DNA from 2 places in the Stenotrophomonas sp. TWI587 genome. Region 2 is predicted to be linked to the other one. Evidence: riboswitches for the same ligand, from Rfam matches in the RefSeq annotation. Region 2 holds a riboswitch; the other holds the start of a gene.
The links. Region 2 has a riboswitch for glycine ahead of gcvP (aminomethyl-transferring glycine dehydrogenase). Riboswitches for the same ligand answer to the same signal wherever they lie in the genome.
Positions count from the first base shown of each region.

Region 1: linked by a shared signal. The riboswitch ahead of ABE464_RS06295 (trimeric intracellular cation channel family protein) and the one ahead of gcvP (aminomethyl-transferring glycine dehydrogenase) in region 2 are both predicted to bind glycine.

Region 1 covers NZ_JBDJMW010000003.1:143,264-147,849, forward strand. The annotation lists gene ABE464_RS06285 (MdtB/MuxB family multidrug efflux RND transporter permease subunit) at 1-311, opposite strand, end outside; gene ABE464_RS06290 (MdtA/MuxA family multidrug efflux RND transporter periplasmic adaptor subunit) at 308-1,423, opposite strand; gene ABE464_RS06295 (trimeric intracellular cation channel family protein) at 1,678-2,295, opposite strand; glycine riboswitch at 2,388-2,479, opposite strand; glycine riboswitch at 2,488-2,581, opposite strand; gene ABE464_RS06300 (GIY-YIG nuclease family protein) at 2,626-2,895, shown strand; gene ABE464_RS06305 (ribonuclease E inhibitor RraB) at 2,982-3,326, shown strand; gene ABE464_RS06310 (NAD(P)/FAD-dependent oxidoreductase) at 3,327-4,586, opposite strand, start outside.
Region 2 covers NZ_JBDJMW010000005.1:64,046-68,631, forward strand. The annotation lists gene gcvP (aminomethyl-transferring glycine dehydrogenase) at 1-1,766, opposite strand, end outside; glycine riboswitch at 1,855-1,956, opposite strand; gene ABE464_RS09640 (multidrug effflux MFS transporter) at 2,235-3,458, shown strand; gene ABE464_RS09645 (hypothetical protein) at 3,562-3,948, shown strand; gene ABE464_RS09650 (glycoside hydrolase family 19 protein) at 3,995-4,586, opposite strand, start outside.

The DNA.
Region 1 (4,586 bases), on a different contig from region 2:
GCCACGCCGAGCGCCACCTCCAGCGAGAACTGCAGCGTGATCACCGATGCGCCGCCCGAACTGGTCGAGGACATCTGCTTCAGGCCCGGGATCTGGCCCAGCTGTCGTTCCAGCGGCGCGGTGACCGCGCTGGTGGTGACATCCGGGCTGGCGCCGGGATACAGCGTGGTGATCTGGATGATCGGGTAATCGACCTGCGGCAGTGCCGCGACCGGCAGCAAGCGGTAGGCCATCACGCCGGACAGCAGCAGCGCCACCATCAGCAGCGTGGTCGCGACCGGGCGCTCGATGAAGGGGCGCGAGAGGTTCATGCGCCGGTCCGCGGCGGGTCCTGCTCCACCACCTCGACCTTGGCGCCTTCGCGCAGCCCGTCGATGCCTTCCACCACCACACGCTCGCCGGCCTTGAGGCCTTCGCGCACCGAGACGCGTTCGCCATCGGCCGGGCCGAGCACCACGCTGCGCAGGGACGAGGTGTCATCGGCCGCGATCACGTAGACGTAGCTGCCCTTGCTGCCGAACTGCACGGCGGCATTGGGAATGACCACCGCATCGCTGCTGCTGACCTGCAGGCGCACGTTGACGAACTGGTTGGGGAACAGCGACTCATCCGCATTGGCGAACTGCGCGCGCAGCTTCAGCGTACCGGTGGCGGTATCGATGCGGTTGTCCAGGCTGGAGAGCACGCCGTCACCCAGCGCGGTGCGCTCCTCGCGGTCCCAGGCTTCCACGGTCAACCGGGGATCGGCGCGTGCGGCAGCGACCACCGCCGGCAGGTCCGGCTCTGGCACGGTGAACAGCACGCTGATCGGGGTGGTCTGGGTGATGGTTGCCAGCGGCTCGGTATCGCCACTGCGCACCAGGTTGCCGACATCCACATTGCGCAGGCCCATGCGCCCGGCCACCGGCGCGGTGATGCGGGTGTACTGCAGCTGCAGGCGTGCTTCATCCACCGCCGCCTGGTCGGTCTGGCGGCGGCCCTGCAGCTGGCGCACCTTGCTCTGCTGATCACTGAGGTCCTGCGCGGAGACGAAGTGCTTGCTCTGCAGTTCGGCGAAGCGCTTGAGCTGGCTTTCGGCATTGTCCAGCTCGGCCAGGTTCTGCTGCTGGGTACCCAGCGCACGCGAGAGCTGCACCTGGAACGGGCGCGGATCGATCTCGGCCAGCAGCTCGCCGGCGGTGACGTGCTGGCCCTCGGAGAAGGCCAACCGAAGCAGTTCGCCATCCACGCGGCTGCGGATGCTCACCGTATGCAGCGGGGTCACCGTGCCGAGCGCTTTCAGACGCACCACCAGATCTTCCTGCGTCGCGGTGGCCACACGCACCGGGGTCGGCTGCGGACCCCCGGACGGGCCGGCGGCGGGGGCGGGCGAGAGCAGCTTCCATGCAGCGATGGCGGCCAGGCTGACAGCGGCAGCGATCAACAGCGGTTTGGCCAAACGACGGCGAGACGACGGGGGCGTTGAAGCGGACATACGCATCCTGCGCACCCTCCACCGGAGCAGTGCGTCCATGGGGACCGGCCGACGGCGGCAGGTCAACGGGGGAGAGGGTGTCTGGCGGGGCAGCGGGTGGAACACCGCCGCGTGGCTGGATGCCGTTCGAAGGGAACGGGAGCGCCATGATACAGGGCCGGGCCGCTCAAGCTCCCGTGACCTTGGTCATGCCCGCCGGTGCGTCAATGTACCTCGTCGCGATACACGAACTTCGGCATTTCCCATTTGAAGTGGATCGCCAGCAGGCGGAACAGGAAGCCACCGCCCAGGCACCACAGCGTGGCCGCGTTGAGTGACACACCGAGTTCCAGCAGGGTCAGGTAGGCCGCGCCGGTGAGCAGGGTGATCACCGCATACAGTTCTTTCTGGAAGATCAGCGGCACCTCGTTGCACAGCACATCGCGCAGCACGCCGCCGAACGCACCGGTGAGCATGCCGGCGATCAGGATGATCGGCACCGTGTGCCCGCCCTCGCGCGCGACCGCGCAGCCGATCAGGGTGAACGCGATCAGGCCCAGCCCATCGAGCACCAGGAAGGTGCGCCGGAAGTGGTGCATCCAGCGTGCCACCCAGGTCGCGATCAGCGCCGCGCAGATGGTAAAGCCCAGGTACTCCGGGTGCTTCACCCAGCCCAGCGGGTAATGGCCGAGCACGATGTCGCGCAGCGAGCCGCCGCCGAGCGCGGTCACGCAGGCGATGATGACCACGCCGAACAGGTCCATGCGGCGGCGGCCGGCCGACAGCGCGCCGGTCATGGCTTCGGCCGAGATGGCGATGAGGTAGATCAGGGAGAGCAGCATGGGGTGGCTCCGGGGGACACATCAGGCGGGGACGGAAACGCACACGCATCACGCCAGCGCCGCTGCACTGTCGTGAGGTGGGATTCCGTTGCCGCTCCCGCTGTCCTTTTGCCTGAGAGTTCGGTGGCCAAGGCCACGTGCCCCTTCGGCGGGTCATTGAAGACCTCTCTCCAGATCGGCGTGTCGGATGCATGGTTGGTGGCTGTGCAGCCACCGGCCTGAGCGATTATGGGAGCCTGCGCCTTCGGCGGGCGCCAGCGCGGCGCCTCTCTCCTGCATCCGGGGCGGATTCTAGCAGCCGCCGGGCCCGTGCCGGGGGATAATCCCGGTATGCCCGCTGAACCCGCCCTCTGGTACCTGTACCTGCTTGAATGCCGCAACGGCAGCTATTACGCCGGCATCAGCAACGACGTGGACGCGCGCTTCCAGGCCCATCTCGCCGGCAAAGGGGCGAAATACACCCGCGCCAACCCACCGGTGAAGGTGCTGGCGATGCGCGCCTACCCGGACCGGGCAGCGGCGTCGAAGGCCGAGTGGCAGCTCAAGCGGCAACCGCGGGAGCGCAAGCTGGCGTGGCTGCAGTTGGGCGACCCCATGTAGCGCGGCACCCGGCTTGTTCGCGCCTTCGCCGGCGGCATACCATCGACCCTCGTTTGTTGATCCGCTTGCCCAAGCCCTGGAGTGCCATGTCCCGCGATCTGTCGTTGTACCCGGAAGATGAGAATGGCGATGTGCTCTGGAACATGCTGCAGGACGGCGATGACCTGTCGGTTCCGCGCGAGGTGGATTTCGCGTTGATCTTCCCGACCCAGGACGTGGCGATCGCCTTCGCCGTGCACCTGCTCAAGAACGACCAGAAGGTGTCCTTCGCCGCGTATGAGGGCAACGATGAGTTCCCGTGGCAGGTGGTGGTGCATCCGCTGATGCTGCCGACCCACCAGAACATCGCCGGCTTCGAAGGTCTGCTCGCGAGTGAGGCGGTGTCCTACAGCGGTCAGGTGGATGGCTGGGGATGCCTGTCGCAGGGCTGATCAGGGCGTCGGCGGCCGTTTCGGCCGGCGATCCTCCTGAGCATCGCCGAAGATGATCCGCGCGCTGCGCTGGTAGCTCCAGTACGCCACTGCCCAGTTCAGCAGCACCACCACGCGGTTGCGGAAGCCGATCAGGAAGAACACGTGCGCGGCCAGCCAGAACCACCACGCCAGCACGCCGGAGAGCTGCAGGCGGCCAAGGTGGACGATCGCGGCCATGCGCCCGATGGTCGCCAGGTTGCCGAAGTCCTGGTACTTGAACGGGCCCGGCGCAGGCTTGCCGGCCAGACGCGCCTGGATCGTGGTCGCCACGTGCTTGCCCATCTGCTTGGCCGCCGGGGCGACCCCGGGTACCGGCTTGCCATCGGCCTGGGTCAACGCAGCCAGATCACCGGCAACGAAGATCTCCGGGTGGCCCTCCAGTGTGAGATCGGGCTGTACCGGCACGCGGCCGGCGCGGTCCAGTGGCACGTCCAAGGTGCGTGCCAGCGGAGAGGCGGCGACACCCGCGGCCCAGACCACGGTACGGGCCTCGACGAAGCGTTCGCCCAGCTGGAAGCCTTCCGCATTGATGTCGCTGACCGGCATGCCGGTGAGCACTTCCACGCCCAGCTTTTCCAGCTGCCGCCGCGCCTTGAGCGAGAGCACCTCGGGGAAGGTGGACAGCACGCGCGGGCCGGCCTCGACCAGGCGGACCTTGGCCGAGGCGGGATCGATATGGCGGAACTCATTGCGCAGCGTATGCCGTGCGATTTCGGCCAACGTGCCGGCCAGCTCCACGCCGGTGGGGCCGCCACCGACGACGGCGAAGCTGAGCCAAGCGGCTTTGCGCGCGGGATCGGGTTCGGCCTCGGCGCGCTCGAAGGCGAGCAGCAGCTTGCGGCGCAGCGCGATGGCATCGTCCAGCGTTTTCAGGCCCGGCGCATCGGCGGCCCATTCGTCGTGACCGAAGTAGGCGTGAGTGGCGCCGGTGCACAGCATCAGGGTGTCGTAGGTGATCTGCGTGCCATCGGCCAGCGTCGCAGTGCGTGCGGCCTTGTCGATGTCAGTGACTTCACCCAGGCGCACTTCAACGTTGCGCTGGTGACCGAGGATGTGGCGCAGCGGGGCGGCGATATCCGGCGCCGACAGGCCCGCGGTGGCCACCTGGTAGAGCAGCGGCTGGAACAGATGGTGGTTGCGACGGTCCACCAGGGTGATGCGCACGTGCGCCGAAGCCAAGGCACGGGTGGCCCAGAGGCCGGCAAAACCACCACCGAT
Region 2 (4,586 bases):
TCGCCGCGCGAGCGGTGGTAGGCGCGGATCGCCAGCAGGCCGGCGTACTCGCCCTGCGCGCCGGAATTCGGCTGCAGGCTGACCGCGTCATAGCCGGTGCATTCGACCAGCATCGCTTCCAGACCGTCGATCAGTTCCTTGTAGCCGGTGGCCTGGTCGGCCGGGGCCAGCGGATGGATGTTGGCGAACTCCGGCCAGGTCACCGGGATCATCTCGGCGGTGGCGTTGAGCTTCATGGTGCAGCTGCCCAGCGGGATCATGGTGCGATCCATCGCCAGATCCTTGTCGGCCAGCGAACGCAGGTAACGCAGCAGTTCGTGTTCGCTGTGGTGGGTGTTGAACACCGGGTGGGTCAGGAAGTCGCTGGTGCGGACCAGATCGGCCGGCAGCGCATCGGCGGTGGCGACGTCGAGGGCATCCACGTCGACCGTGGCACCGAACAGCTGGCCGAGCGCGATGATGTCGGCGCGGGTGGCGGTTTCGTCCAGGCTGATGCCGACCGCATCGCTGTCGATCGCACGCAGGTTAATGCGCGCAGCCGCAGCCTTGGCATGGATCGCCTTGGCGTCGATGTCCTTCACGTGCAGGGTGTCAAAGAAGTGCTCGCCGACGTTGACGCCGGCACCGCGCAGTGCCGCGGCCAGGATCGCGGCCAGGCGGTGGGTACGGCGGGCGATGCGGGTCAGGCCTTCCGGGCCGTGGTACACGGCGTACATGGAGGCCATCACCGCCAGCAGCACCTGGGCGGTGCAGATGTTGGAGGTCGCCTTCTCGCGGCGGATGTGCTGCTCGCGGGTCTGAAGGGTCAGGCGGTAGGCGGCATTGCCCTGCGCATCGACCGAGACACCGATCAGGCGGCCCGGCATCGAGCGCTTGTACGCATCGCGGCAGGCCATGAAGGCGGCGTGCGGGCCACCGAAGCCGAACGGCACGCCGAAGCGCTGCGAGTTGCCGACCACGATGTCCGCGCCCCATTCGCCGGGTGCGGCGATCAGGGTCAGTGCGAGCAGATCGGTGGCCACGGCGACCAGGCCGCCACGCGCGTGCACGGCATCGGCCAGCGCCTTGTAATCACCAATATGGCCGAACGTATCCGGGTACTGCAGCAACACGCCGTAGGCTTCGGCTTCCATTGCCTCGGCCGGGGTGCCCACGCGCAGCACGATGCCCATCGGCTCGGCGCGGGTGCGCAGCAGTTCCAGCGTCTGCGGGTGAACGGCGTCGTGCACGAAGAAGGTATCGGACTTCGACTTGGCCGAGCGCTTGGCCAGCGTCATCGCTTCGGCTGCAGCGGTGGCTTCATCCAGCAGCGAGGCGTTGGCGATTTCCATGCCGGTGAGGTCGGCGCACAGCGTCTGGAAGTTGATCAGCGCTTCCATGCGGCCCTGCGAAATCTCGGCCTGGTACGGGGTGTAGGCGGTGTACCACGCCGGGTTTTCCAGCACGTTGCGCAGGATGACATTCGGGGTGAGCGTGCCGTAGTAGCCCTGGCCGATGAAGGTGCGGAACACCTGGTTCTTGTCGGCGATGGCGCGGATCTTGGCCAGCGCCTGCACTTCGGTCAGCGACTCGGGCAGGTCCAGCGGTGCCGGCGACTTGATCCCGGCCGGGACGATCGCATCGGTCAGCGCGTCCAGCGAGGCGTGGCCGACCACGTCGAGCATCTGCGAGATTTCGGCGTCATTGGGGCCGATATGGCGTTCGACGAACGCGTGACTGTGTTCAAGCTCGCGCAGGGAGGGGGTGTTCTGGGACATGGCTGGCATCCGGAAGAGTGGGCACGCACGTTCGGAAGGCGGCCGGGCCGGTGCGCGTCGCGGGCGACAGCGATCCACCGGACCTTGCGGTCTTCCTGGGTGCCCCTCTGTCCTTTTGCCTGAGAGTTTAAAAGCACGCATCTGCGTGCTTCGTGCCCCTTCGGCGCCGGCATTCGCCGGTCTCTCCAGAGTTTTGATGCGGGTGGTATCGGGCCTGAGCGATTACGGGCGTTGCGCCTTCGGCAGCGGGTGTCCGCTTCTCCCACCATGTAGCCCGGCGATTATAGCCCAGCCCTTTCGGCCACTGGGCCTTTCCGGCACATGAATACGGGGCCGCACGGGCGGCAGAATGGGCCCCCGGGCATGGTGCCGGGGGGCGCAAAGGCCTATCATCTCCGGATCCTCGTATTCATCTGGCGCCGCCCTCCCGGGCTGGCGCCCGCCGTGCATTGCGCATGGCCGCTGACGGAAGCCCGCATGACGCCCGCCTCACCCTCGACCCGCCGCCTGGCCCTGCTGCTCGCAGGCTTGGCGATGTTCGGTCCGTTCTCGATCGACACCATTTTCCCGGCCTTCCTGCTGCTGGGCGAGCGCATGCAGGTGGACCAGGTCGCGGTGCAGCAGACCATCAGCGTGTACCTGTTGTTCTATGGCCTGATGAGCCTGGCGCACGGCCCGCTGTCCGATGCGTTCGGCCGCAAGCGGGTGATCATCGGCGGGCTGGTGTTGTTCATCGGCGCCTCGATCGGCTGCGCGCTGTCGCGGGACATGACCACGTTGCTGGTGTTCCGCGCGCTGCAGGGCGTGACCGCGGGTGTGGGTGTGATCGTCGGCCGCGCCGTGATCCGTGATCTGTACCACGGTGCCGACGCGCAGCGCTTGATGAGCCAGGTCTCGATGATCTTCGGCGTGGCCCCGGCGATCGCCCCGATCATCGGTGGCTGGATCCTGCTCGGCGGCGGCGACTGGCCACTGATCTTCTGGTTCCTGGTGCTGTTCGGTGTGGTCCTGCTGCTGGCCACGGGCAAGTGGCTGCCGGAAACCCATCCGGTCGAGGCGCGCACGCCATTGTCGATGCGTGAACTGCTGCGCAGCTATGCCCGCATGGGCTCCAACGCGCGCCTGCTGCGGCTTTCGGCCGCCGGCGCGCTGAATTTCTCCGGCATTTTCCTGTACATCGCCTCGGCGCCGGTACTGGTGATGCAGCACCTCAAGCTGGGCGAGGGCGGGTTTGCCTGGTTGTTCATTCCAACCATCGGCGGCATGACGATGGGCTCGTTCCTGTCCGGGCGCATGGCCGGGCGGATCCTGCCGCAACGGCAGATCGCGATCGGGTTCGGCCTGTGCGCACTGTCGGCCGTGCTCAACATCACCTATGTGCTGTCGGTGCAGCAGATCGCGCTGCCGTGGGCGGTGATGCCGATCTTCCTGGGCGGCGTGGGCATGGCGCTGATCTTCCCGGTGCTGGCGCTGGCGGTACTGGACATGTACCCGCACCAGCGCGGCCTGGCGTCTTCGATGCAGATGTTCATCCAGCTGATGATCAACACCGTCGTGGCCGGGGTGGTCTCGCCCATGCTCAGCAGCAGCCCGGTGCATCTGGCGTTGGGCTACATGGGCTTCTTCGCGCTGGGCGGCTCGTTCTGGTACTGGGAACGGTATTGCGAGCGCCGCCGCGCCGTGCTGACGCCCATCGAGTGATGCCCATGCTCGGCCCTGCCCGCACAGCCACAAAGCGGGGCGGAGACAGGCCCACCCTGGCCTGTGCGGTATCCTTGACGCTTTGACGCAGTCCGGATTTGCCATGTCGACCACCTCCAAACTGCGCCGCGACATCCGCCGGCGCCGTGAAACCCAGGCCGCCAACCGCGAGCAGGCTGCTACGCCGCCGGTTGAGCCGCATGCAGAGCTGCGCGATCAGCAGCGCACGCTGCTGGCCGGCATCGTCCGCCGCGACGGCGAATGGGTGCTGGGGATGGATGGCCGCATCGCCGGACAGACGCCCAGCGCGGCGCGGGTACTGGCCCTGATCATGCAGGCCGCAGAGCTGCACGAGCGCCAAGGCACGCCGGTGCGCCTGGTCTATTCCGATGCGCTCAAGGATGCCGCGCATGCCGAGGCCAAGGCCGACGGTATGGATTTCGAACAGTTCAAGGTGGAACTGGCCGCCCAGTTGAAGCCGGCGTCGTAGGGGTGAACAAAAACGGGGCGACGCAACTGCGTCACCCCGTCGTTGATCAGCGACCGCGAAGGTCGTCGATGACATCCACATTCGGGAACTTGTCGATCACGCACTTCACGTAATCGGCCGGCTTGAGCGCCGAGTAGGGCGTCTGGTACGTCACCAGCTTGCACTGGTAGCTCTTGCCGCCAACGTTGCCTTCGTGCCAGTCGTAGTTCTCTTCCCAGTAGATCGGCAGCGCGCCAGCGCCGCTTTCATCGAACTGCTTCATCCCCTTGCAGCCCAGCACTTCATTGCCCGGTACCGGCACGTTGAAGTGGTCAGCGGCCGCCCGGTAATACTTGATCCGGTTCTGCGACTGCAGATGCTCGCCGCTGCCGCCACATTCCACGCCGCCATTGATGATCTGCGTGGTCACGCCGAAGCCGGGCACCAGGCCATTGGCGATATCGTGCGCGTTGGGCTGCCACGTCCCGTCGATCACATGCATCATCGAGGGTTTGGGCGGCTGCGGGTACATGTAGAAGAACGCGGCACTGGCCAGGTTCAACCAGGTATCGGCGACCAGATCCGGACGGTCCAGCAGTGTGCGTACCGTACCGAACATCGCATCGGAGAACGGGCCGTAGTTGTAGTTGTAGGACAAC